4 regions of the Salinicoccus jeotgali genome follow, and region 1 is predicted to be linked to each of the others. Evidence: riboswitches for the same ligand, from Rfam matches in the RefSeq annotation. Region 1 holds a riboswitch; each other region holds the start of a gene.

Evidence for each region. Region 1 has a riboswitch for S-adenosylmethionine ahead of ACZ43I_RS00710 (O-acetylhomoserine aminocarboxypropyltransferase/cysteine synthase family protein). Riboswitches for the same ligand answer to the same signal wherever they lie in the genome.
Region 2: another riboswitch for S-adenosylmethionine. It lies ahead of ACZ43I_RS02240 (methionine ABC transporter ATP-binding protein); the one in region 1 lies ahead of ACZ43I_RS00710 (O-acetylhomoserine aminocarboxypropyltransferase/cysteine synthase family protein).
Region 3: another riboswitch for S-adenosylmethionine. It lies ahead of ACZ43I_RS04750 (methionine ABC transporter ATP-binding protein); the one in region 1 lies ahead of ACZ43I_RS00710 (O-acetylhomoserine aminocarboxypropyltransferase/cysteine synthase family protein).
Region 4: another riboswitch for S-adenosylmethionine. It lies ahead of metK (methionine adenosyltransferase); the one in region 1 lies ahead of ACZ43I_RS00710 (O-acetylhomoserine aminocarboxypropyltransferase/cysteine synthase family protein).

What each region holds. Positions count from the first base shown of each region.
Region 1 is NZ_AP043830.1:153,928-160,102, forward strand. Features, by position in the region: gene ACZ43I_RS00700 (chorismate mutase) at 1-82, shown strand, start outside; gene ACZ43I_RS00705 (homoserine O-succinyltransferase) at 140-1,057, opposite strand; gene ACZ43I_RS00710 (O-acetylhomoserine aminocarboxypropyltransferase/cysteine synthase family protein) at 1,058-2,335, opposite strand; SAM riboswitch class I at 2,406-2,501, opposite strand; gene ACZ43I_RS00715 (alpha/beta hydrolase) at 2,630-3,376, shown strand; guanidine-I (ykkC/yxkD leader) riboswitch at 3,469-3,564, shown strand; gene ACZ43I_RS00720 (DMT family transporter) at 3,611-3,946, shown strand; gene ACZ43I_RS00725 (DMT family transporter) at 3,948-4,262, shown strand; gene ACZ43I_RS00730 (YflT domain-containing protein) at 4,358-4,708, opposite strand; gene ACZ43I_RS00735 (Na+/H+ antiporter family protein) at 4,897-6,175, shown strand, end outside.
Region 2 is NZ_AP043830.1:435,992-442,166, reverse strand. Features, by position in the region: gene ACZ43I_RS02250 (MetQ/NlpA family ABC transporter substrate-binding protein) at 1-309, opposite strand, end outside; gene ACZ43I_RS02245 (methionine ABC transporter permease) at 348-1,040, opposite strand; gene ACZ43I_RS02240 (methionine ABC transporter ATP-binding protein) at 1,037-2,059, opposite strand; SAM riboswitch class I at 2,134-2,233, opposite strand; gene ACZ43I_RS02235 (thioredoxin family protein) at 2,274-2,591, opposite strand; gene ACZ43I_RS02230 (toprim domain-containing protein) at 2,542-2,955, opposite strand; gene gcvH (glycine cleavage system protein GcvH) at 3,016-3,423, opposite strand; gene ACZ43I_RS02220 (Spx/MgsR family RNA polymerase-binding regulatory protein) at 3,460-3,822, opposite strand; gene ACZ43I_RS02215 (thioredoxin family protein) at 3,954-4,271, shown strand; gene aroD (type I 3-dehydroquinate dehydratase) at 4,303-5,055, opposite strand; gene ACZ43I_RS02205 (DUF488 domain-containing protein) at 5,189-5,536, shown strand; gene ACZ43I_RS02200 (Mur ligase family protein) at 5,554-6,175, opposite strand, start outside.
Region 3 is NZ_AP043830.1:945,528-951,702, reverse strand. Features, by position in the region: gene ACZ43I_RS04765 (aminotransferase class I/II-fold pyridoxal phosphate-dependent enzyme) at 1-826, opposite strand, end outside; gene ACZ43I_RS04760 (MetQ/NlpA family ABC transporter substrate-binding protein) at 823-1,626, opposite strand; gene ACZ43I_RS04755 (methionine ABC transporter permease) at 1,628-2,287, opposite strand; gene ACZ43I_RS04750 (methionine ABC transporter ATP-binding protein) at 2,271-3,293, opposite strand; SAM riboswitch class I at 3,357-3,459, opposite strand; gene ACZ43I_RS04745 (hypothetical protein) at 3,816-4,136, opposite strand; gene radC (RadC family protein) at 4,155-4,832, opposite strand; gene ACZ43I_RS04735 (prepilin peptidase) at 4,835-5,551, opposite strand; gene gabR (MocR-like transcriptional regulator GabR) at 6,034-6,175, opposite strand, start outside.
Region 4 is NZ_AP043830.1:1,476,838-1,483,012, reverse strand. Features, by position in the region: gene menE (o-succinylbenzoate--CoA ligase) at 1-597, shown strand, start outside; gene yidD (membrane protein insertion efficiency factor YidD) at 643-885, opposite strand; gene ACZ43I_RS07420 (NUDIX domain-containing protein) at 981-1,439, shown strand; gene pckA (phosphoenolpyruvate carboxykinase (ATP)) at 1,512-3,092, opposite strand; SAM riboswitch class I at 3,241-3,344, shown strand; gene metK (methionine adenosyltransferase) at 3,436-4,629, shown strand; gene ACZ43I_RS07405 (nuclease-related domain-containing protein) at 4,819-5,727, shown strand; gene ACZ43I_RS07400 (IS30 family transposase) at 5,796-6,175, opposite strand, start outside.

The sequences.
Region 1 (6,175 bases):
ATTTTTCAAACATCTCATGGCGCTCTCCAGAAAAAAACAGCAGGAAAATTTTGAAACAAGCAAGATCTCCCATGAAATATAAAAACCGTTACGTATAAAGCCTCTGAAACTGGATCCAGTTTCAGAGGCTTTTCCGTTATTATTCCTCAAGGTGTGTGAGGTCGTAATAAGTATTTTGATATGTTTCATTGATCCAATTACTGAAAAGGAGATGGGCGTGGCTCTTCCAGGAGAACAGAGGTCTGGAAGTAGGGTCATCCTGGATGAAATAATTGCAGGGTGGCAGAATTTTTCCGCCCGTGCGCAAATCTCTTTCATACTCCTCCCCTAAAGTGTTTCGCCCATATTCCAGGTGACCGAGGACGAAGAGGTCACGCTGATCACCAGTACTCATTATGTCTGGGCCAAAGCGGTCGTTACTAGTCAATATCTCAAGCCCCTTTGTATGCTGAACCGCTTTATAATCTATTTGAGCATGCCTGGATTGAGGGACCCGGTAGACATCATCAAACCCTCTCAGTAAGGGGTGACCAGGTTTGAGGTTATCATAGTCGAATACACCGAACAGTTTGTCTGAAAGCAAAAACTTCTGAATGCCAAAATAATGGTTCAATGCGAATTGAGCTCCCCAACAGATGAAGAATCTTGAAAATACATGAGTTTCGGACCACTTCATCATATCGCGCAGTTCGTCTATATAATCCACTTCGTGAAAATCTAGTTTTTCGACTGGCGCGCCGGTCACAATCATACCGTCATACCGCCTGTCAGTTATTTCCCTGAATGTGTGATAATACTTTTGAAGGTGGCTGGTGTGTGTGTTCTTACTGATATGGCTGTTCATATGCATGAAATCCACATCGATCTGCAGTGGCGTATTGCCTAAGAGACGGAGAAGCTGTAACTCCGTCTCTTCTTTTTTAGGCATCAGATTCAGAATGAGAATGCGTAGTGGGCGAATATCTTGAGTATGTGCACGATGCTCTTCTATAGTATAGACATTTTCATTGTGCAAGTGTTCCCTGACAGGTAGACCTTCGATTATTTTTATAGGCATTTAAATCGCATCCAGAGCTTTTTCGAGGTCACCGATGATATCATCGATGTGTTCCAACCCTATAGATACTCGGATGGCTTCAGGTCTGACGCCGCCTTTCAACTGTTCAGATTCGTCGAGTTGCGAGTGTGTCGTTGAAGCGGGATGGATCACCAGAGATTTTGCATCGCCGACGTTAGCGAGTAAGGAGAAGAGCTCCAAAGATTCAATGAAACGTTTTCCAGCTTCATACCCTCCCGTCACACCGAAAGTGAATATGGCGGAGGCGCCCTTTGGAAGATATTTTTTCTGCAGAGCGTTATATTTACTGGATTTAAGCCCCGCATAGTCCACCCATTGTACTTTTTCATGAGCTTCGAGGTATTCTGCTACCACTACTGCATTTTCAACATGTCTCTCCATCCTCAAGGATAATGTTTCGATGCCCTGTATCAGTAGAAATGCATTGAAGGGGGATATCGCAGCGCCTGTATCACGTAATAACGTAGTTCGAAGTTTGAACACGTAAGCGGCCGGGCCGAATGCTTCGGTAAAAACAAGCCCGTGGTATGAGTCGTCAGGTTCAGTAAGCCCCGGGAATTTGCCGTTGTTCCAATTGAAATTCCCGCCGTCCACAATCACCCCGCCTATAGAGGTGCCATGTCCGCCGAGGAATTTAGTTGCAGAATGGACAACAACATTGGCTCCGTGCTCAAGTGGACGGCAAAGGTAAGGTGTGGCAAATGTATTATCGACGATGAGAGGGAGGCCATGAGTTGAAGCAATCTGAGCCAATGCTTCAATATCCTCTATATTGCCCTCAGGATTGCCGATTGTTTCAATGAATATCGCTTTTGTATTATCTTTAATTTCACGTGAAACATTGTCAAGATTCTTTGTGTCGACAAAACTTGTCTCGATGCCGAATTTCGTGAAGGTATGGCTGAATAGGGTGTGTGTGCCTCCATATAGGCTAGTCGTTGAAATGATATGGTCTCCGTTACCAGCAACACCTTGGATGGCATAGGTGATGGCAGCCATGCCTGACGCGACAGCCAAGCCTGCAACCCCGCCTTCAAGATCGGAAACCCGTGTTTCAAGGGCTGCAGTCGTAGGGTTCATGATGCGCGTATATATGTTGCCGGCATCCTGAAGACCGAATAGATCGGCCGCGTGCTTAGTATCATCGAATACATAAGAAGTGGTTTGATAGATTGGGAGCGCGCGTGATTTGGTGTCCGTATCGACTTCTTGGCCTGCATGCAATTGCTTTGTTTCAAAACGATAGTGTTCCGACATTTCCATACCTCCAGATAATATATTAAAATTAAAAAAGAGTCTGCCCAAAGATAAAGGGAGACTCTCGAGTCGCTCATCTTTCAGGACATGCCTGTTGGATTTAGCACCTTACTTAAAAGGTTGCCGGGTTTCATAGGGCCAATCCCTCCACCGCTCTTGATAAGTGAATATTGAATTAAAAGCTATAATACTATAGTCAGTATTTAATTGTCAAATATTTTAAAAAACTTTAAAAATGTTTGGTAGAGTTCCTAATAAGGAAAACGAAATAAAATAACGAAAAGGGGAATGAGCATGAAGATTGTCAAACCTGCTCCTATATATCATGAAGGTGGTTATAGAGCGATCATCCTATTGCATTCTTTTACGGGTACAGTAAGAGATGTGAAAACCTTAGCAGAACATTTGAAGAATGAAGGCTATACGGTATTGGCGCCCAGTCTGGCAGGACATGGCACGGGTCCCGATGCAATGGCGGAAGTTGGTCCTCGAGATTGGTGGCAAGATGTAGAAAAAGCTTATGATAACCTCAAGAAAGATGGCCATGACGAAATTGCGGTTGCTGGTGTCTCTCTTGGGGGACTCCTTTCCTTGAAAGCGGGCGAAGAGCTTGAAGACATAAAAGGAATAGTGGCGATGTCGGTGCCTATGGATAAGGATAGTGATGGCATCAACAGAAGATTGATAGATTACACGCGGAATTTCATGAAGTTCGTTGGGCATTCGGATGAAGAGATAGAAGAAAAGGTTAAGGAAATTGAAGAAGCGCCTATGGAAGGTCTAAAAGATTTCAAAATAATGATGGATGAAGTACATGGACGGTTAACGGAAATCGATGTGCCCGTATCGATAAAATACGGTGAGAAGGACGCTGAATCCTATAGACATAGTGCGCAGCAGATTTATGATGAACTGCAGATCGATGAGAAACATATCAAAGGATATTCAGATACAAGCCATCTCATGACTCGTAGCCGGGAACAGGAAACACTCTTTGAAGACATTACCAGATTTATGGATGGTCTCCCGTGGAAGCGCTAAAAATATCGACGATATAGCTGCAAAGTGAATGACTCCAAAGCTCGTGCGCTTGAAAATCTCTAGGAAACCAGTTAAACTTTACATTAAATTCATATGAAGCCGTCTAGGGTTCCGCCATCTAAATGGGACTGGTCCAAGAGATGGCGCATGAGCGGATCATGACACGGAGGGATAAAAGCCTGGGAGAGAAATCTATTTTCTCCCAGGCTTTTTTTACGGACTAGGAGGAGAATGATGAATATACAATGGATAAAAGTATTTATTGCGAGTGTTTTTGAAGTGGGTTGGGTGATTGGTTTGACCCATTCAACTTCATGGTATCATTGGCTGTTTACAGGCATTGCAATTTTTGTCAGTTTCTACTTGATGATTAATGCGGGGGAATATCTACCTGTAGGTACAGTCTATGCGGTTTTTGTAGGACTGGGTGCATTTGGGACTGTGCTCTCTGAAATCATCTTATTTGGGGCGCCCTTTATACCATTGAAGATCACTTTGATTTCATTAATATTGGTGGGTGTAATAGGTTTGAAGATAGTTACAGATGACAAGGAAAGGCAGGGGGATTAGTATGGCGTGGATATCACTTATAGTTGCCGGAATGTTTGAAGTATGTGGTGTGCTATCTATCAATAAATTGCATAAGGACAAATCGCTTCCTGCCTTGTTGCTCCTTCTCCTATGCTTTGGCCTGTCTTTCTTCTTTCTGGCAGTCGCACTGGAAACATTGCCGATGGGAATGACATATGCAGTGTGGACAGGGATAGGAGCTTCAGGAGGGGCACTTCTTGGAATGTTCTTCTTCGGAGAATCTAGGGATTGGCGTCGCATATTGTTTATACTATTGATTATTTCTGCCGTTGTAGGACTGAAACTTATTTCCTAGGAACCGTCTAGGATCAGCGGGAGCTTTAGTTAAGCTGTTCAAAGACGAGGGATGTAGAAGTAGAGGCCGCTTTCAATAAAGGCGGCCTCTACACATCAGTCTAGATACTTTTCCAGATCGGTATTATTTGTCACGATTAAAACTGTCTCCCCCTCATTGGAACTAGTTGCATAACGCTCGGCTTCATCTTCGCTGAAACCGAAATCCTGGAACTGTTTTCTCATGGTTGTATCCTTGTCTTCTAAAGTAGCTTTTATACTTTCTTTGACTCCCATTTCAATGACACCGGCTGTGTTGATGCCCATCTTGCTGACAATTTCCTTGGTATAATCATAATCATATGAAAGGATATAGATATCACTGCGATTTACATCGTTATTGATAAGCGTGTCTACGGCCTGTTGGAAGACATCCTGATCTTTATAGAGTCTAATGAATGGTTTCATGAAATTTCCTCCGATCCATTTACATAATTCCTATTAAGTTCCCGGTAGACAATCCACCTAAACATAAGAACTCCCACCATAATTTTAAGCTACATTTACAAAAGTGTGGCTATATACAAACATTGACAAAACTTTGGCCACTCTTTAGTATTACAATATTATAAATCCCAAAGAACGGAAGGTGTCTGATTGTGAACGCAGTCCTTATAGCAGTACTGGTAATGATATTATTGAGCCTCTTCAGATTGAACGTAGTATTGGCCCTTTTCATAGGCGCGCTTGCTGGTGGACTTGTGGCCGGTATGGGGTATGGAGAGGTTATCAGCATTTTTACGGAAGGAATCGTTGGTGGTGCAGAAATAGCATTGAGCTATGCATTGCTTGGCGGATTTGCAGCTTTAATCGCCTATAGCGGCATCACTGAAGTGCTGGTGGGTTTCATCATCAGAACCTTGAAAAAAGAGCAATCCAAGAAAGCACGGATTGTCGCCAAAGTGTCGATTGTTTTTGCTTTGTTGGCAATCTCCATAATGAGTCAGAACTTGATTCCGGTACATATTGCCTTTATCCCCATATTAATCCCACCTTTGTTGAGTCTGATGAATGAACTTGGATTTGACCGTCGTCTCATCGCAGTCGTTTTGACTTTCGGATTGACTTTTCCCTATGTTGTACTGCCGATCGGGTTTGGACAAATATTCCAGAATACCATCGTGACCGGGTTCCAATCAGCAGGGGTGGACATTGCTTTTAGCGAAGTCGCTCCTGCGCTTATTATACCGGCGGCTGGCTTTGTAGCAGGGCTGGCAGTGGCACTGTTCTTCTATAGGAAACGCCGTTATTATAAAACGATTGAAATTGGTGACGACACACCTAAACAAATCAACAGCAAGACCATAACCATTGCGATAATCGCAATCATTATAACATTCAGTGTTCAAATAATGACCGATTCCATGATATTTGGGGCGTTGGCTGGAATAATGGTCTTCTTCTTATCTTTCCAGTTCAAATGGCAACAGCTTGATGATGAATTGGTGTCCGGCATTAAAATGATGGCGTATATCGGCATTGTAATGCTTGCAGCAAATGGATTTGCGTCTGTCATATCAGAAACCGGACATGTCAATTCATTGGTTGATGGCATCGCAGGTGCATTGGAAGACCAAAAAGTCCTGATAGTCATTTCGATGCTTCTCGTTGGACTTGTCGTCACTATGGGGATAGGATCATCATTTGCTACAATACCGATCATCTCAAGCATTTTTATTCCGATGGGGATGGAACTTGGACTATCGATTACTGCCATTATTGCAATCATTGGCACCGCTGGTGCTCTTGGAGACGCAGGCTCACCTGCTTCCGATTCGACACTTGGCCCGACGGCAGGGTTAAGTGCAGATGGCCAGCACAATCATATATGGGACACTTGTGTACCCACCTTCGTTTTCCTTAATATCCCAGTCC
Region 2 (6,175 bases), 280 kb from region 1:
GTTTGCATCGACTTCCTCATCCGCTAAAAGACGGTTTGGGGTAGTGTAGTCATTGACGATTGAAATATCAAGTTCGATCCCTTCTGATTCAAGCAGACTGGCTGCCTTTTCAAGGATTTCGGCGTGTGGGGCGGGAGAAGCAGCTATCGAGAGTTTTCCGCCAGCCTCTTCAGTTTCTTCTTTTTCACTTGTTTCAGCATTCTCTGCACTTTCCTCGCTGTCATCTGAAACGGCATCTTTGGAACCACCGCATGCTGTCAGGAGAACTGCAAATGCCAGCAGGCTAAAAAACAATAGATATTTTTTCATGATTAATTCCTACTTTCCAAATGTATTTATAATGATGGCTATCTTTTATCCACAGTTTTGGCGGTGAAATCCCCAATGAACTGGATGATAAAAACGATCGCCAATATTATTATCGTTGCGACCAGAGTGACATCACTCTGGCTTCTAGTGAAACCGACCATGTAGGCAAGGTTGCCCAGCCCGCCGGCTCCGATGACTCCTGCAATGGCAGTGGAACCGACCAGCATGATCGCTGTGACTGTGATTCCTGATATCAAAGCCGGCAGAGATTCCGGCAGGAGCACTTTCCTGATGATTGTCCAAGTGCTTGCCCCCATGGACTCCGCTGCTTCAATTACACCTTTGTCAATCTCTTTCAGCGCTATTTCCACAAGCCTTGCATAGAAGGGGGACGCTCCAATGATCAACGCCGGCAGGGCACCTTGGGAGCCCATGATGGTACCCATCAACACTTTAGTGAATGGTATCAGCAATATGATTAATATTATGAACGGTATAGCCCTGAACAAATTGACGAGGAAAGCCGTTACGCCATAAATTGGTGCACTTGCTGCATGCTCTTTCTTGGATGACAAGAATAGGATGATGCCTAGGATCAGGCCGAAGACAAAGGTGAACGCGGTTGAAACTATCGTCATATAGAGAGTTTCCTGTGTAGCCGTCCACACATTCCCCCATCTGACATTCTCAAAAGAAATCATTTCCTGGAATGCTGTCACAAAATCCGTCATTGTTGCTCCACCTCCACTGTTACATCGTGCTCAGCAAGCTCCTCACCAAGAAATCCCAACTTCTCTTCATCTACTTCTATGGCAACGTAGAGGTGACCGTAGGATTCGTTATTGGTCCGTTTGATGTTGCCAGATAATATATTCAAGTCCAAGTTGTATTTTTTGATGACTTGGGAAACGATAGGCGCCTTGGACTGGGACCCGACAAATCCAAGCTTCAAAATCTTGGAAGCTGGGAACATCTCTTTTACCTCTTCAAAAGACAGTGCTGATTCTTCGTCATTGATATCGTCTTTAACAAATCGTTTCGTCACGCTATGTTCAGGGTTCTGGAATAATTTTATAATCGGGCCTGTTTCAACTACCTTACCGTTTTCCATGACAGCACCTCTATCACAGATTTTACGGATCACATGCATTTCATGGGTAATCAGAACAATAGTCAAGTCCATTTCATCCCGAATTCTGACCAGCAGCTCAAGCACCTCATCTGTCGTTTCCGGATCGAGCGCGCTTGTCGCCTCATCACACAGCAGCACTTCCGGACGGTTAGATAATGCACGGGCAATCCCCACCCGTTGCTTCTGGCCCCCAGACAACTGGCTCGGATGATTGTCTTCACGTCCTGTCAGTCCGACCAAAGCAATCAGTTCGGCGACTCTCTTCTCACGCTCCTTTTTTGGCACACCGGCAATTTCAAGCGGAAAACTGATGTTCTCGGCGACCGTCCTCGACCAGAGAAGATTGAAATGCTGAAAAATCATAGAAACTTTCTGACGTTTTCTCCGAAGTGCAGGGCGTGTCATCGAGGTGAGGGCATCTCCACTGATCACCACATCGCCTGAAGTTGGCTGCTCCAGGCCGTTGAGCAGCCGGATCAGTGTGGACTTCCCAGCCCCAGAGTAGCCTATCACCCCAAATATCTCGCCCTGACGGACATGCAGATCTACCCCATCCACTGCTTTTATATCTGCGGCTTTAGTCTTAAATGTCTTGGTCGCTTTTTTTATGTCTATCATCATGCTCCACTCCTGCCTATAAAAATAAGAAAGCCTACTCAAAAAATGAGTAGGCTTCTGGTATGATCCGCAGCCTCTCATCTTCGATCCTAAGATCTAGTGAATTAGCACCTTGTCATAATGACGGTTGCCGTGGCTTCATAGGGCACTTCCCTCCACCACTCTTGATAAGAGTCTTGTTATTCGATTGTTAACCATAATAGCACCAGTCGGTCTAGACGTCAACAAAAAATTCTTCTAATTTTTCAGTTAAATGGGGGACGGATTGAAATGCATAGATTTCTTCCTTCAACTCCCCATTTTTAAAAAGGAGAAGTGCTGGTGCAGAGCGGATCTGATATCTTTCAATCAATTCTTTTTCATAATTCAGATCCACTGCTGTATAGGAAAAACTTTTCATCTCCGCTACTACGTCCAGCATCTTTTCAGCAATCCTGCAATTGGCGCAAATTGGCGCGTAGCAGTAAAGGATGAAAGTGTCTTCAGCTTGAATATGACTGATTATATCGATTTTTTCGGAGGATTTCTTCATTTTCGAACTTACCTTTCATGAGCAGTCTTTCATCGACGTAAAATCCATGATGGGCGAGCAGCATCGCCAGATAATCGAGCGGACACCGGCTCACTTCACCATAATTCGAATCTATATAAACGTGCGTGCCCTCGCTAATATGCCTTTTGAACCACTGCCTGATCTTTCTTCCTTCGTTGTCTGAATCGGTCAGTATATAGACATCAGAGCCATTCGATTCTTCCAGAATGTCATCCAATTTGGAGATTCCCATGGTACCATGCGTACATATTATATGTACAGGTTCCACAAGTACTTCCTTGATGCGGTGCTTATCTGTTTTTCCCTCTACAATGAGTATTTTATCAGAAACATGCACAGCCATCACCTCTGGTTCATGATAGGTTTTAAAAAAACTCTGGACATTGTCCAGAGTTCAAGTGTTCTATGCGTCCACCATTTCATCATAAGCATCCGCATCCATCAGCTTATCGACCTGTGAATCGTCGGAAAGTTCGACAACAAGCATCCAGGCCTCTTCATAAGGAGATTCATTGACGAGTTCAGGGCTATCTTCCAGCTCTTCATTTATTTTTACTACTGTACCACTTACCGGTGCATATAATTCAGATACAGTCTTAACTGATTCTACGCTACCGAATGATTCCCCAACTGTAATATCGTCACCCTCAGCAGGAAGCTCGACGAATACGATGTCCCCGAGTTCTGATTGTGCAAACTCAGTGATGCCGAGTGTTACTTTGCCCTCTTCCACCTTGACCCATTCGTGGTCTTCTGAATACTTGAATTCTTTTGGTGATGCCACAATAAAAACCTCCTTTTTCTTATACATATATATATTCTCACATACTTTGCCATTTAAGCAAGGTTAATCATCCATGTCAAAAGTTCTCCTATACTCTGCCTCTTTAAAACCAAGCAGGATGGTTTCTTCACGATAGAGTAATGGTCGTTTTATGAGCAGCCCGTCCGCCTCCAGCAAGCTAAGCTTCTCATCGTCGGATAAAGTATCAAGGCGCGTCTTAAGATTCAACTCCTTGAATTTTTTCCCACGTGAATTAAAGAATTCGTTCAAACTTTTACCGGATTTCTCAGCCATCTCCGATATTTTTTCTCCAGATGGTGGATTTTTCACGAGATTGATGTCCTCAAAAGGGATATCATTCTCTTTCAAGAAGTTTTTGGCCTTACGGCAAGTCGTACATTTTGGATATCCATACAATATAGTCATCAATTTCCTCCAATAGTTCAATTATAAGATATTTCATTCAAATTTTCCATGGATGTTGGGGTCTGGCATAATTTCATATTATAAAAAAAGATGGTAGACTGAAACATATCGATATATAAAGGAGTATGATTATGAAGCCGATTACTGCATACGATGATTACAGCCAAAAAATTCAAGGTGATGATAAGATCATCATCAAGTTTTTCGCGGACTGGTGTCCGGACTGCACGCGTATGAATATGTTCATCGACCCTATCTTGGAAGAATACAATCACATTGATTGGTATGAGCTGAATCGGGATGATGTGCCTGAAGCTGCAGATGAAAATGATGTCATGGGGATTCCGAGCCTGCTCGTTTTTCAAAATGGCAAGAAGCTCGCCCACCTGCATTCTGCAGATGCCAAGTCGCCTGAATCCGTCCAGGAATTCCTGAAATCAAATATATAATCAAGTAAAGTGCCCTTCCGAGGCACTTTTTTTATTTACCTTCCTCAAACAACCTAAGGTTTTCCTTCAGATCCTCTGCATGAATCTGGCCAGGTGCAGCTTTGTGAAGTATGTAACCGTAGGTCAGGCATGAACCGAAAACTCCGCCGGCCACCCTAGTAATCTTTCCGAGTTCCCCCATGGCGATGCCGACCACCCTGCAATCAAACTGTTGACGGGCATCATGGACTGCACTCAATATGCTGAGGACGTCACGTCCCCCGCCCGGTTGGTAGGCCAGTTTTAAAATGTCTCCTCCGCTTTCGAGCATATCCCGATATGTTGCCATCATTTCGTCAAAGTGGGGAGTGTCCTGAAAGTCATGCTGACTGAGGATGATGCCTATCCCCTTGGATTTTGCACGTGCGACGAGGTTATCGATGATGTCTTCGTACATGAAAAATTCAATATCCACCATATCGATGTTGCAGCGTTCCATCACATCAGCAAGCAGTGATTCATATTCAGCTGCCGTCTTTTGTCCTTTCCCACCTTCTTTCAATGTCCTATAAGTATAAATGATCGGATACCCAGCCATATGACTCGTGATATATTCAACCATCCCTACATGGTCTTCACGGCTCAACGCATCAAATGCATCGCTTCTGATTTCAAGGATATCGAATGCACTGGTATTTCTCCTCGCCGCTTCCATTTCTTCATCAATCATTTTCTTTGAATTACCCGAGAAGGATACAACCACCTTCGGCATTCCTGCTCCGATATCTACACCTTTAATATTCATAGTAATCCCCCACGTATCTTCATTTACTTTATACATTAAATAAAATGGATAAAAATTTCAATTGTATATCCATTTTATTTTTTATTTGTTTGCATCCACACCATAATGGGCACAGTCATAATGAGGTGATATCATGTTGAAAACAAAAAGAGTCTATGATGACCCTTCATCCCAGGACGGAAAACGTATCCTCGTCGATGGGGTATGGCCAAGGGGCATCAAAAAGGAAGATCTCGGCCATGATGAATGGTACAAATCACTCGCTCCTTCAAATGATCTCAGAAAATGGTTCAATCACGATCCGGACAAATGGGAAACGTTCAAGAAAGACTATTTCAAAGAGCTCAAAGAGAACAAAGAGCTCCTCGAAACACTCCAGAAAGAAAGCGATGGCCATAATGTCACACTGCTATACAGTGCAAAAGACACCCAGTACAATCAGGCTGAAGCCATTAAGGAATACGTGGAAAATATGCGATAGGCCCTTTACTGAAGGGTCTATCCTTTTTTATTCAGATTACCAGTAACATATGATGAAATGAACTCCCGATCATCATGCGCCACCATCCCGCCCCGGTAGTTCTGGGGCTCGTTGATGCCTGTCAATAGAATCAGGGTATCTTCATCTGCGTGTTCAATCGCCTGTACAATACCTTCCTGCCTCGAGAATGCAGTGATTATGTTCATATTATTATAACTCTCCGGCAAATGCTTTCTCATCATCTGGACAATCATTTCCTCATCTTCGTAGCCGACTTGTTCTGCTGCCAGGATAAGGTACGGGATATCCTCAGGCAGCATTTCCATGGTCATTTTGATCTTATCCTGTCCCCTTAATCCGATGCCCGTCACCATGACCATCAGATTCTTACCTTTTGCCCGGGCGTATTTTAACGCATTTAATATCGCCTCATTGATGGCAACGGGTGTATGGGCAAAATCCAGTACAAAGTCATAAGATCCTTCCGAAAACAGCTCAAACCGGTGAACCGGTGCCTGGATACCTCTTGAAGCTTCTGTAACAGCAGCGGCAGAAAAACCTGTTTCCACAAGTCCGAAGACTGCAGTAGCTAAATTGATGTAATTATGCTCCCCGATGAATCCCGGTGATACCATATAG
Region 3 (6,175 bases), 790 kb from region 1:
TAGATGCCTCCTGCACCACACCCCACATACCCGTTTGTGTATGGTCCTGATAAGTGTTGATTGCCCTAATCATTTCTTTGTTTCCTACAGCGAAACCTGAACGGAATCCAGACATGTTGAATCCTTTCGACAGAGAATAAATTTCAATGGCACAGTCGAGGCTGCCTTCACTCTGGAGTATACTGGGATGTTTCCCATCAAATGAAAATGGTGCATAGGCAAAATCGTGTACTACGCAGGTGCCTGTTCCTTTAAACTGCGCTATCGTACGATCGAAAAATGCTCGGTCCGCAACTGCACCGAGCGGATTCGACGGATAATTCAAATATAACAGCCGCGCATTGGCCTTCTCTTGGTCATCTAACGCATCGTAATCCGGCAAATATTCGTTTTCTGCAAGAAGCGGTAGATCATAGATCACCCCTTTCGCCAATTCAACACCGGCTGCATAATCTGGATAGCCTGGATTAGGCAGATAGACCCCTTCCCCCGGCTCGATGAACATCATCGGAAACTGCACTAGGGCACTCTTGGTGCCGTACAGCAGTGCGATATTGTCCTCATCCAACTCCACATCGTACTCATGCTTGTAGAAATCGATGATCGCATCCTTAAATGACTGTTTCCCCCTGAATTGTCCGTACCGTTGATTTTCTGGTTGGTAAAGGGCTTCTGCCGCTCGCTTCAGAATGGGTTCTGGTGTCTCGGCATCCGGTATGCCGACTGCGAGGTTGATCAGTGGGAGGGGACCGGATGGTACCTCTCCAGCCATAGCCGTCTTAAAATAGCTGTCGGGAATACTTGAGAGTAGTTTGTTCATCTTCATTCTCCTTCTGGTTTATCGAATCCTTTGAACTGCTCGTCTATCGTCTGTTTAAAGTGTTCCGACTCAACTGCATTGATGAGGTCCTCTGCCATTTTGCTGTCTTTATCTGAAGCATTTACGACAATCTGATTCCTGTAATTCTCATTCATATCTTCAAGCTGGAGCGCATCGGCCAGATCCATTCCGCTTGCTAGCGCAAAGTTCCCCGGCACGAGCGATAATCCGATCTGATCGACACTTCTAGGCAGCTGCCCTGAATCCTGGTAGACGAATTCCAGATTTTTATTGTTCTTTAATATATCCTTCTCTTCTATCGCAAGTAGATTTGCGTCTTCTGCAACTTCAATCAGACCAGCATCCATAAGCGTCTGGAATCCCCTTGAAGAATTGACGGGATCCAGAGGCAACGCCACTTCACTGCCGTTTTCTATTTCATCCAATGAATCATACTCGCTGGAATAGAGTCCCATAGGTGCAGTCGGCACTTGGATGAGATTATGGAAATCCGTACCGTTCTCCTTATTGAAGTCAGCCATGAACGATTTGTTCTGATAAAGATTCGCATCCAGATCTCCATTATTTAAAGCATTATTCGGTTGGATGTAGTCGGTGTACTCAACAATCTCCACCGTGTAGCCCTGTTCTTCCAAGGCCGGTTTCAATGCAAAGTTCACCATATCACTGTAGGGGCCGGTGGAAGCGCCGATGGTGATCACTTCCCCCTCCCCTTCGTAGAGCAGTGCGCTGCTTCCTATAATGACTGCAAGTGTTGAAGCAAGGAATATCAATATCCCACGCATATCAGTTCCTCTCCTCTCTTTGGCTCAAATAGTCCCCGATTATCTGGATGAGTTGGACAATTATAATCAGAATGACGACAGTCGCAATCATCGTCACGGTGTCATAGCGGTAATATCCGTATCGTATCGCAAGATCTCCGATTCCACCCCCGCCGACGACCCCTGCTGTGGCACTGAAGGCGACAATGGTGATGATCGTCAGCGTAATCGCCTGGGTGATGCCCCGCTTCGCTTCCGGGACCAACACATCCGTAATGATCAGCCAGAGTGATGCGCCTCCGGCAATGCTTGCTTCAATCACGCCTTTATCCACTCCATTGAAGCTTGTCTCCACCAGTCTGGCAAATAGCGGGATGGCCGCCAAGGAAAGGGCCACGCTCGCAAATACCGGCCCGTGGGAGCTGTTTGTCAGCCAAGTCGCAATCGGCATGATCGCTACAATCAATATGATGAAAGGGAACGACCGGATCACGTTCGTCAACGCCCCTAAAAACTGGTTCAGTGGTTTTATCCTATAGAGCAACGGATTCGCAGTCACATACAGCAATATACCGAGCGGGAGTCCAAGCAGCACCGCAAAGAATATGGATATCGAGACCATCAGGGTCGTTTCGAGCAATGCCCGGTATAACAGCGGTGTAATTTCAATCAATCTTTCCATATATCTCAGCCCTCTCTATTCCTTTTGAGTCGTCGATGAATTGCTTCAGTCTGGCGATTTCTTCCTGTCTGCCTTTAATGTGGAGCATCAGAAATCCAAGGGGCATATCCTGGATGTATTCGATGCGCCCGTTCAAGATGCTTATATCGCAATCAAAGTGGCGGTAGAGCTGATTGACATAATTCGCTTCTGCATGTTCATTCAAGAATTTGATGGTGATCACTTCAGATTCACTATTCAGTTCAATATGCGGCGGGATGGTGAAATCGTATATATCCTGAACAAACCCCTTCGTCACCTTATGCTCCGGGTGGCTGAAGACTGCGTAGACATCATCCATCTCCACGATTTCCCCTGCCGTCATCACACCTACTCGGTCAGCAACCTCTTTTATGACCTCCATCTCATGGGTGATCAATACAATGGTGATCCCGAACTCCTTATTGATCTTCTTAAGCAGTTTCAAAATTGTTTTTGTCGTATCAGGATCGAGTGCGCTCGTCGCTTCGTCACATAAAAGCACTTCAGGCTCATTGGCCAGCGCCCGCGCAATGCCGACACGCTGCTTCTGTCCCCCACTCAAATTTTTGGGGTAGCTGTCCATCTTGTCGCTCAAGCCCACAAGCGACAATAACTCTTCAATGCGCGACGGCACTTTCTTCTTATCATAACTGCTCGCCTTCAACACAAATTCTATGTTCTGGTATACAGTTTTAGTTTCAATCAGATTGAACTGCTGGAAGATCATCCCGATCTTCTGCCGTTTTGCACGCAAGTCTCGCTCTGCCAACTTGCCCAAATCCGTACCATTAACATTGATGTTGCCGGTAGTCGGCTGTTCCAACAAATTGATCAGGCGCAACAGAGTACTTTTCCCTGCGCCACTAAAGCCAATCAGACCGAAGATCTCACCCTCACGAATGGAGAGCGTCGTCTTTTTCAGAGCTTCTATCCTTTTTCCTTTAACGAAATATTCTTTAGAGACATCGGTAATTTCAATAGCCACGCCACCACATCCTTTTTATATTAAAAACAAAAAGCCATCTGCTAAATGCAAATGGCTTAAAGATATCTATCTGCCAAGCATCCGCTTGTAGGATTTAGCACAGTACCATAATAGCCTGTTGCTGAAGCTTCAAAGGGCCCAATCCCTCCACTTCTCTGGATAAATGTATTTAATTGAGTGAATATCACTTTACTCGAGATTATTAGAATTGTCAATATATTAATAATACTTGAATTATAATTTAAAAATTTATAGAAATCATGATATTGATAATCTCAAACCAAGAAGACTTCTAAACAGGGTGATGTCATCACCCTGTTTTACTCACAAATATGATATCTAGATTCTAAATAACATATAGAATCTATCAAAGGATTATGGAACTACCATTATTTAAGAAATATTGCGTAGCATCATCTGAATAACATCCTTATTATGTAAAACTTAACTCCCCATCATACTATTCGATCCTTAGTTAAAATTACCAATTTGATGTGTAGTAAAGAGTGAATCGATTATAATCTATAAATTTAGCGTGATAAAATCAGATGCAGCTTGATTAATGTGGTTATGATAAATCTTGTCATATTCGTATGAACCGAAAAATGGCCCCTTATGAATAGGGAGCAAAACCTCAGCTTTTTCGGGATTGTATCTAATCTCATTTAGTAAAACATATAACTTACTAGCAACTTTTAATTCAATTTTTACTTTCCCACAGTTGTCTAAGGAAAAATTATCTACAAAATAGCCTTGAAGAGCGTTAAATTTCCTATAATAACTATATTCTATAAATTCTTTTGTTTCATTATCTTCAAGATATAAATACATATCCAAACCCATTTTTCCATCCCCTTCTACCTATTTAATGACATTCATCTCTTTCAAGCTAATATATTTTCCAGACCCAATGATTATATGGTCTAAAAAGTCGACGCCGATCATTTCCCCACACTCATACAAACGTTTTGTAACCTCGATATCTTCTCTCGAAGGCGAAGGGTCACCACTAGGATGATTATGTACACATATTATCGCGGCAGCGCTCCTCTTTATTGCTTCTTTATATACCTCCCTAGGATGTACTATCGAAGTGTTCAAAGACCCTTTAAACATAGTTTCTTGGTGAATAATCATATTTTTGGTTGATAAATACAAAACTACAAAGTGCTCTTGTTGATAATACCTCATTTTTTCCATAAGCAGTTTACTAACATCATCTGGGCTTTTTATGTAAAGATCTTCCTCTAATGAATGTGTATGCATTCTTATTGCTAGTTCAATAACTGCTAATATTGTTATTGCTTTTGCTTCCCCAATACCTTTAATGCTGATTAACTCCTGATAGGTAAGTTCACGCAGTTCACGAACAGATTTCATATCCTTTATGATTTTGTTTGCAATTCCAATACTAGACTCCTCTTTGTGGCCGGTATTGATGATTATCCCAAGCAATTCTTGGTTGGTAAGCTTGTCAGGTCCATAAATCATCAGTCGTTCTCTTGGTTTATCCGAAAAGTGCATCTCTTTAATTAACATTCTTATAGGAAGCCTCCAAAATATATAGAATTCAAATCATCATATAACAAAAATGAAAGTATAATAGCCGTAGTAATAAATGGAACCAGAGGGATCTTAACGGGTAACTTTGTTTTATAGAAATGCAGTATTATTACAAATAACCCTCCAATCAAATAGGTAAGAAGTAAGCTATAAATAAAGAAGTTGACAGGGGTAATCAAAGTGATTACTGTAAACAATTTTATATCGCCATATCCTATTGATTCTGAAAATAAATAAAAGAATAGATGCAAAATTAAAATTATACAAATGTCCTGAAATGGTTCTAAATAATAAAGATCTGTTAAAAATAGTCCAGCAACTAAAAATATAAGATTCATGTGATTTGGTATTTTTAAATTTTTTCTATCATAGATTGAAAGCGGCAACAAAATTGTAATCATCAAATAATATAATGTGAGGTCTTTGAGAGAAAGATTAAAATAAATGGGCAGTAAATAAAGAAGTATTACTAAAATTTCACAGACTATAAAACTGTTATCGATTTTCCCTTTACAATAGGAACATTTTCCCTTAAGCAAAATAAAACTCATTACCGGAATTAGCTCATAAGGCTTTAAGCTCTGAAAACATAAATCACATCTACTTCTACGATATAAAATCGAAATGTTATCGGATGCAGTTACAGCATATATAAATGATGCGCAGATACCTCCAAGAATAATTATAAAAAACATAGCATCACCTCTTCCTGACACTATATTAGCTTCATAATCATTTTTAGTAAAAATGCAATAATCATATATAACGGTTTGAAAGTCACTAAAAAGGTGATTTTGGATTAATAATCATGTAGTTTTTATTTATTATGTCAGTTTTACATTTGTTTCTTCACATTATAATTTTTTCTTAAAACCTCTAGTTCATTATTTCTCCCATATAACTAAACCTCCCCCGACACTCATACCGCTTCTCATACCCCTTCATATTCTTGCTGAATTGATACCTGCATTTTTTGTATTCATATAGATGACGGCATCTTTGAATTGATGGGTGCGAATCTGAGATGAGCCCAAACGGTTCAGTGTTTCTATAAATTCCGAATTGGATTTTTTATATGATTATTCTTAATAAATAGTGCATAATGCACACATACTCATGTTAGAGGACATCCCAAATGATCGTTCAGTACTTTGTCCAATGAAATTATGCGAGATGATTATTTCCATTTTGACACTTTAAATACAACCTTTTTTAATTTCTTAACAGCCTCTTCTACTGTTCCTAATCTCAGTTTCGCAAACCCTATTATCAATGCTCTCTTATCCTGACCTTCTTCAATCCCTTTAATACTGAATCTT
Region 4 (6,175 bases), 960 kb from region 1:
GTCTACAACTCTTTTGGCATGACGGAAACATGTTCGCAGATCGTCTCGATTGGAGCCGACGACCCGAAAATCCTGGAAGGCACTGCAGGGCGGCCATTGGATAATGTGGAAGTGGCAATCGACCATGCAAACGATGGAGAAATACTGGTCAAGGGCGGCCCTGTCATAGGACATTACCTGAATGCAGATATCGAAATCACTGAAAAATTCTTTAGGACAGGTGATATGGGATATTTGGATGAAGAAGGCTACCTCTATATCCTTGATCGGCGTAAAGATCTGATCATCAGCGGCGGAGAGAACATCTATCCGAAAGAAATAGAGGACGCAGCAAACGCATATGTAAAAGTTGCGAATTCCGCTGTAGTGAAGCGTCAGGATGATGAATGGGGCGAAGTGCCTGTTCTGCTCGTAGAAGCAGCAGGTGAAACGATACAAGAAAGTAATCTGATGGGGCATCTCGAGGCAAGGTTAGCCCGCTACAAGCTGCCGAAAGAAATAAAAGTGGTTGAAAATATTATAATGACCTCGACTGGCAAGGTTTCACGGGGACAAAACCAGCAAGTTTACGATCAAAGTAAAAATGGCAGTCATTAAAATGACATGACCCTGAAAACCTGCATCATGCGCAGGCCCTCAAGGTCATGTCGAACTGTCGCTTCTTTTTTTATTTTTTACCGGCACAGGATCAAAACCGCCTTCATGGAACGGGTGGCATTTGAGTATGCGTCTGACAGCCAGATACCCGCCTTTTAAAGCGCCATGTTCCTGTACAGCATCGATGCTGTAGTTCGAACAGGTCGGATAGAATCTGCAGCTTGGTGGAAACATCGGGGAGATGGCCTTCTGGTAAAAACGAATCATGGATAGAAGGATTGATTTCATTTGTTATCACCGCTCTTTTATTTATAACTTCCATAATATAAGGTACACTGGATTTAATCAAATTTAAGACTCAAAATCGATTTGGAGAGGATGCAATGCTGGAATTTACAGATCATCATGAACGCAAGGTCACTTTTGACCCAAATAGTGCAGAAGATGCAGACCATGTGCTGGGAATCTGCAAGATGGATGGAAAATATCTATTCACAGAACATAAGGTCCGCGGCATTGAATTCCCGGGTGGCAAGTTGGAAGATGGTGAGACGCTCAGAGAAGCATTGCAACGGGAAGTGTTTGAAGAGACGGGCGCGAGCCTCGCCGAACTCAAGTATATGGGGGCATATACTGTACATGGCACCCAACCATTCAAAAAAGGAGTCTACTTCGGCATCGTCGATGACCTTTTCTTCAAATGTGAATACATGGAAACTTATGGCCCTGTCGTCTACCCTTCGATAGAGGCAGTGCCAGAAGAAAAGCGGAGTTTCCTGCTTGATGACCCGTGCATCCACTACATATATGAAATCAGTAGAACTGATGGCTTTTTCAGTTGAGCATTCCAGATGACAAATAAAAGATCAGGTCGCAATGCGACCTGATCTTTTATTATGGTGCAGGCAGCTTCATCAGACTGTGAAGCCACCTTTTTGTGCGATATGTTCGGAATCTTTACTGAACTTTTTGAAGTTCTCGATGAATGATTCCTTCAGTTGCTTCGCTTTTTCATCATATGCTTCTTCGGATACCCATGTATTGCGCGGATTCAATATCTCCTTCGGTACACCAGGTACAGAAACCGGTATACTTAGACCAAAAACGGAATCTTCTTCGAAATCATTGAGGACAAGTTCTCCACTGATGGCGCGCCTTACCATGGAACGCGTATATTTGAGATCCATACGCTTGCCGACGCCGTATTCTCCTCCGGACCAACCGGTGTTTACGAGGTAGACATTGACGTTATGCTTATCGATGAGGTCACCCAACATATTCGCGTAAGTTGTCGCATGAAGCGGCAGGAATGGAGAACCAAAGCATGTAGAGAAGACAGGCTGCGGAGAAGTGACGCCGCGCTCTGTACCTGCAAGTTTGGAAGTGAAGCCGCTTAGGAAATGATACATGGCCTGTGACTTAGTCAGCTTAGAGATGGGAGGCAACACGCCGAATGCATCAGCAGTCAGGAATATAATCGTATTCGGGTGGCCTGCCACTGAAGGGATGCGTGCATTGTCGATGTAATCAAGCGGATAAGCTGCACGTGTATTCTCAGTCAATGAATTATCATCATAGTCCGGAGTGCCTTCTTCATCTACTGCCACGTTTTCCAGAACCGTTCCGAAGCGGATTGCCTGGTAGATTTCTGGTTCCTTTTCAGCAGATAGATTGATCGTTTTGGCATAGCAGCCACCTTCGATATTGAACACACCATTTTCATTCCATCCGTGCTCATCGTCACCAATCAGTTCCCGTTGCGCATCTGCAGACAATGTCGTCTTTCCGGTGCCTGAAAGGCCAAAGAACAGTGCAACATCCTTATTCTCACCGACGTTGGCAGAGCAATGCATGCTCATGACTCCTTGTTCTGGAAGCAGATAATTCATGACCGAGAAGATGGATTTCTTCATTTCACCAGCATACTCCGTACCGCCGATGAGGATTATGCCTTTTTCGAGGGAAACGATGATGAACGTTTCCGATTTGGTACCATCGACTTCAGGGTCTGCCTTGAATGTCGGGGCGGATACGATGGTGAAGTCAGGATTGATGTTAAGAGCCGCTTCTTTCGTTTCCGGTCTGATGAACATGGTGCGGGCAAACATATTGTGCCAGCTGTATTCATTTATTACTCTAAGATCAAGGCTGGTTGCCTCGTCAGCACCTGCGTGCCCGTTGAAGATAAAGACTTCTTCCTTCTTATCGAGATAGTCGACGACTTTCGCAAAGAGGTTGTTGAAGACTTCTTCGGAAATTGGCTGGTTGACTTCTCCCCAATCAACCTTGTCCCTGGAAGTGTCATCTTCGACGATGAAGCGATCCTTAGGACTTCTGCCGGTATACTTTCCGGTTTCTGCACGCAAAGCCCCCGTATTGGTCAGTTTTCCCTCTCCTCTTTCCAAAGATTTTTCGACAAGTTGGGAAGTGGGGAGTTGAATGTGTGCCGCATCCTTCGACACGAGATTTTGAATTAACTCGGAATGGTTTACCATTGTTTATGCCCCCGTTTTATAGATTATGCATAGATGAAGCTTTTCATGAATTAGTATAACACATTCATAATTGAGGTGACATAATAAATATCAAACAAGAATGGCTTGATTTGAAACCTCTCATCTAGTATATTATAGGTTAAGTTATCTCTTATCAAGAGCCGGTGGAGGGAACATACCCGATGAAGCCCAGCAACCTCTTTACTGAAGAAAGGTGCTAAAGGATGCAGAAGTGATTCTGATCGATAAGGGGAAGAGCGGAGCCTTTTCTCGTCTTATGGAGAAAAAGGCTCTATTTTTTTGCAGTGGGAGATAGCTAATATACTTAAAGGAGATAAAGTTAATGGCAGAGCGTAGACTTTTCACTTCGGAATCTGTTACTGAAGGTCATCCCGACAAGATTGCAGACCAAATTTCCGATGCGATACTTGATGAGATACTGAAAGGTGATAAAAATGCCAGGGTGGCCTGCGAGACGGTGGTCAATACTGGTATGGCACTGATTGTTGGAGAGATAAGTACAAATACTTATGTAGATATTCCTAAAATCGTCAGGGAAACAGTCAAAGATATCGGCTATATCCGTGCTAAATATGGTTATGACTATAAGACGATGTCAGTACTGACGGGAATTGATGAACAGTCTGAAGATATCGCCCAAGGTGTTGATGACGCTTTTGAAACGCGCGATTCGTCAACCATTTCAACAGGGGCAGGCGATCAAGGTCTGATGTTTGGTTTTGCGTGCGATGAGACAGAGGAGTTCATGCCGCTGCCGATCGCCTTGGCACATCAGCTTGCCAAGCGGTTGACGGATGTACGTAAAGAAGAGATCATCAATTATCTGCGACCGGATGGTAAGACTCAGGTGACGGTGGAGTACGACGAGGAAAATAATGTAAAGAGAATCGATACCATCGTCATTTCTTCACAGCACCATGAAGAAGTGGAGACGGAAAAGATCCGCGAAGATCTCATTAACCATGTCATCCGTGAGGTGGTGCCTGAAGAACTGCTTGACGCAGACACACGTTACATCATCAACCCGACGGGCCGTTTCGTCATCGGAGGTCCTCAAGGTGATGCAGGGTTGACTGGACGCAAGATCATCGTCGACACATACGGAGGATATGCCCGCCATGGTGGAGGGGCTTTCAGCGGTAAAGACCCGACTAAAGTCGACCGTTCTGCAGCCTATGCTGCGCGCTATATCGCAAAAAACATCGTGGCGGCGAAAGTTGCCGCGAAATGTGAAATTCAACTGGCTTATGCGATAGGGGTCAGCGAACCGGTCTCGATCTCAGTAGATACATTTGGAACCTCTGAATATAGTGAGTCGGATATCGTTGCGGTTATAAGGAAGCAATTCAACTTGTCGCCTGACGGCATCATAGATATGCTTGACCTAAAGCGCCCGATATATAAAGCGACGGCGAGCTACGGCCATTTCGGCCGTAACGATGCTGAATTCCCATGGGAGAAGATTGATAAGGCCGCTGCCATAAAGACAGAACTTGAGAGTGTCACGATGAAATAAATGGATAGCCCCCTATGAAACAGGGGGCTAAATTACATAAGTACGCTAATCCGGGATATTTAGATGCATGTGCATTATTTTCCCTGAAAAGCTCACTTTTTCTATGTAAAGATATAGCATTTCCGGTATAATGAACGGAGTCTTAATTAAGACGGGAAAGTCAAACAGGAAAGGAATTGAGGAAAGTCCATGAATACAGATATTTTTACCAATCCGATATTCATCGTGGTGGCAATTCTACTTCTTATCGTTGCAATTGCGTTCCTGGTCTATTATTTCAGGAATAGAGGTAAAGTGAATACGCTCCGGGAGGAGTATGATAAAGAGAAGGATGCACTGGTCGAACAATATGAGGCTGATAATGCAGCCGAGCGCCAGGAACATGAAGAGAAATTGTCGTCAGTCAATGAAAAATATCATGAAGAAACGACATTGCTCAACAATAAACTTTCAAGCCTGCGCCAGTTTACTGTAGACAAGGGAGAGTACTTGACTGATCTATCGCTCATACAGCTGAAGGACCGCCTTGTGGCAGATGAAAAGATCAGGGAGACGGATATGTACATACTCTCCAATGTGTATCTGCCTTCACGCAATTACACGAACACCCGTAAAATCGATCATCTGGTACTTACGCGGACGGGCATCTATTTGATCGACTCCAAATATTGGAGTGGGCATATACTGCATGGTGTCAATGAAGAGAATTTTGAACAGTTGCCTTATGTAGAACATTTCTTTGATCTTCTGGATATTGACAAGGCAAAAGAACAGACGTTGATATTCGAAAAGGGAAATGAGCAGAATGTGGCAGTCAACCATTATAATGAAACGATCGAAGAAACTAAAATCTCTGCTGAAAAACTCAAGAATATCTTCAAGCTCCAGTACGACGTTGTGCCGATCATCTACTTCAACCCTGAAGACAACGGCAACTATTCCATCGCGAACTACTCCAATGACCCTTCCATAAAAGTATTGGTGGGCGAGGAGGAACTTGAAAATTTCTTCATGAAATATGTCTTCCACGGCCGGTTCCAGTATACGGTTAAAGACCTGGATGAAATTGCAGAAGCGATATTCCAACTGAATCCATAAGCGAAACTTTTGTTTTGATGGACTGAAAGCCTTATAATTTTCTTATAAGGCTTTTATTCTTTCGTTTGTCAAAATAAGCTAGACAGTTCCTTTTCACCCATGTAACTCAAAAAGACTTCCAATGGTGTCCGGTAGTTCAATGATTTTCTCGGTATGTGGTTTCTTCTTGAAGCGACAGACGAGACAAATATCTGATCGACCGTGTTGAAATCCATGTCTTTGGGCAGTCCATCCTTTCTGAGCAGGCCATTGGAATGTTCATTCAATCCCCGTTGAGACGGTGTCCCTGGGTCGGCAAAGTAGATGGACAGATCGTTCTGGTTGCTCATCGATTGCCAGTTGGAGAATTCCTTACCACAGTCGAAAGTGATGGACTTGAACAGGTTTCTGGGCATCTCTTGACACCACGTATTGATGGCAGACTCGATTGCCTGTGCCGTCCGGCCTT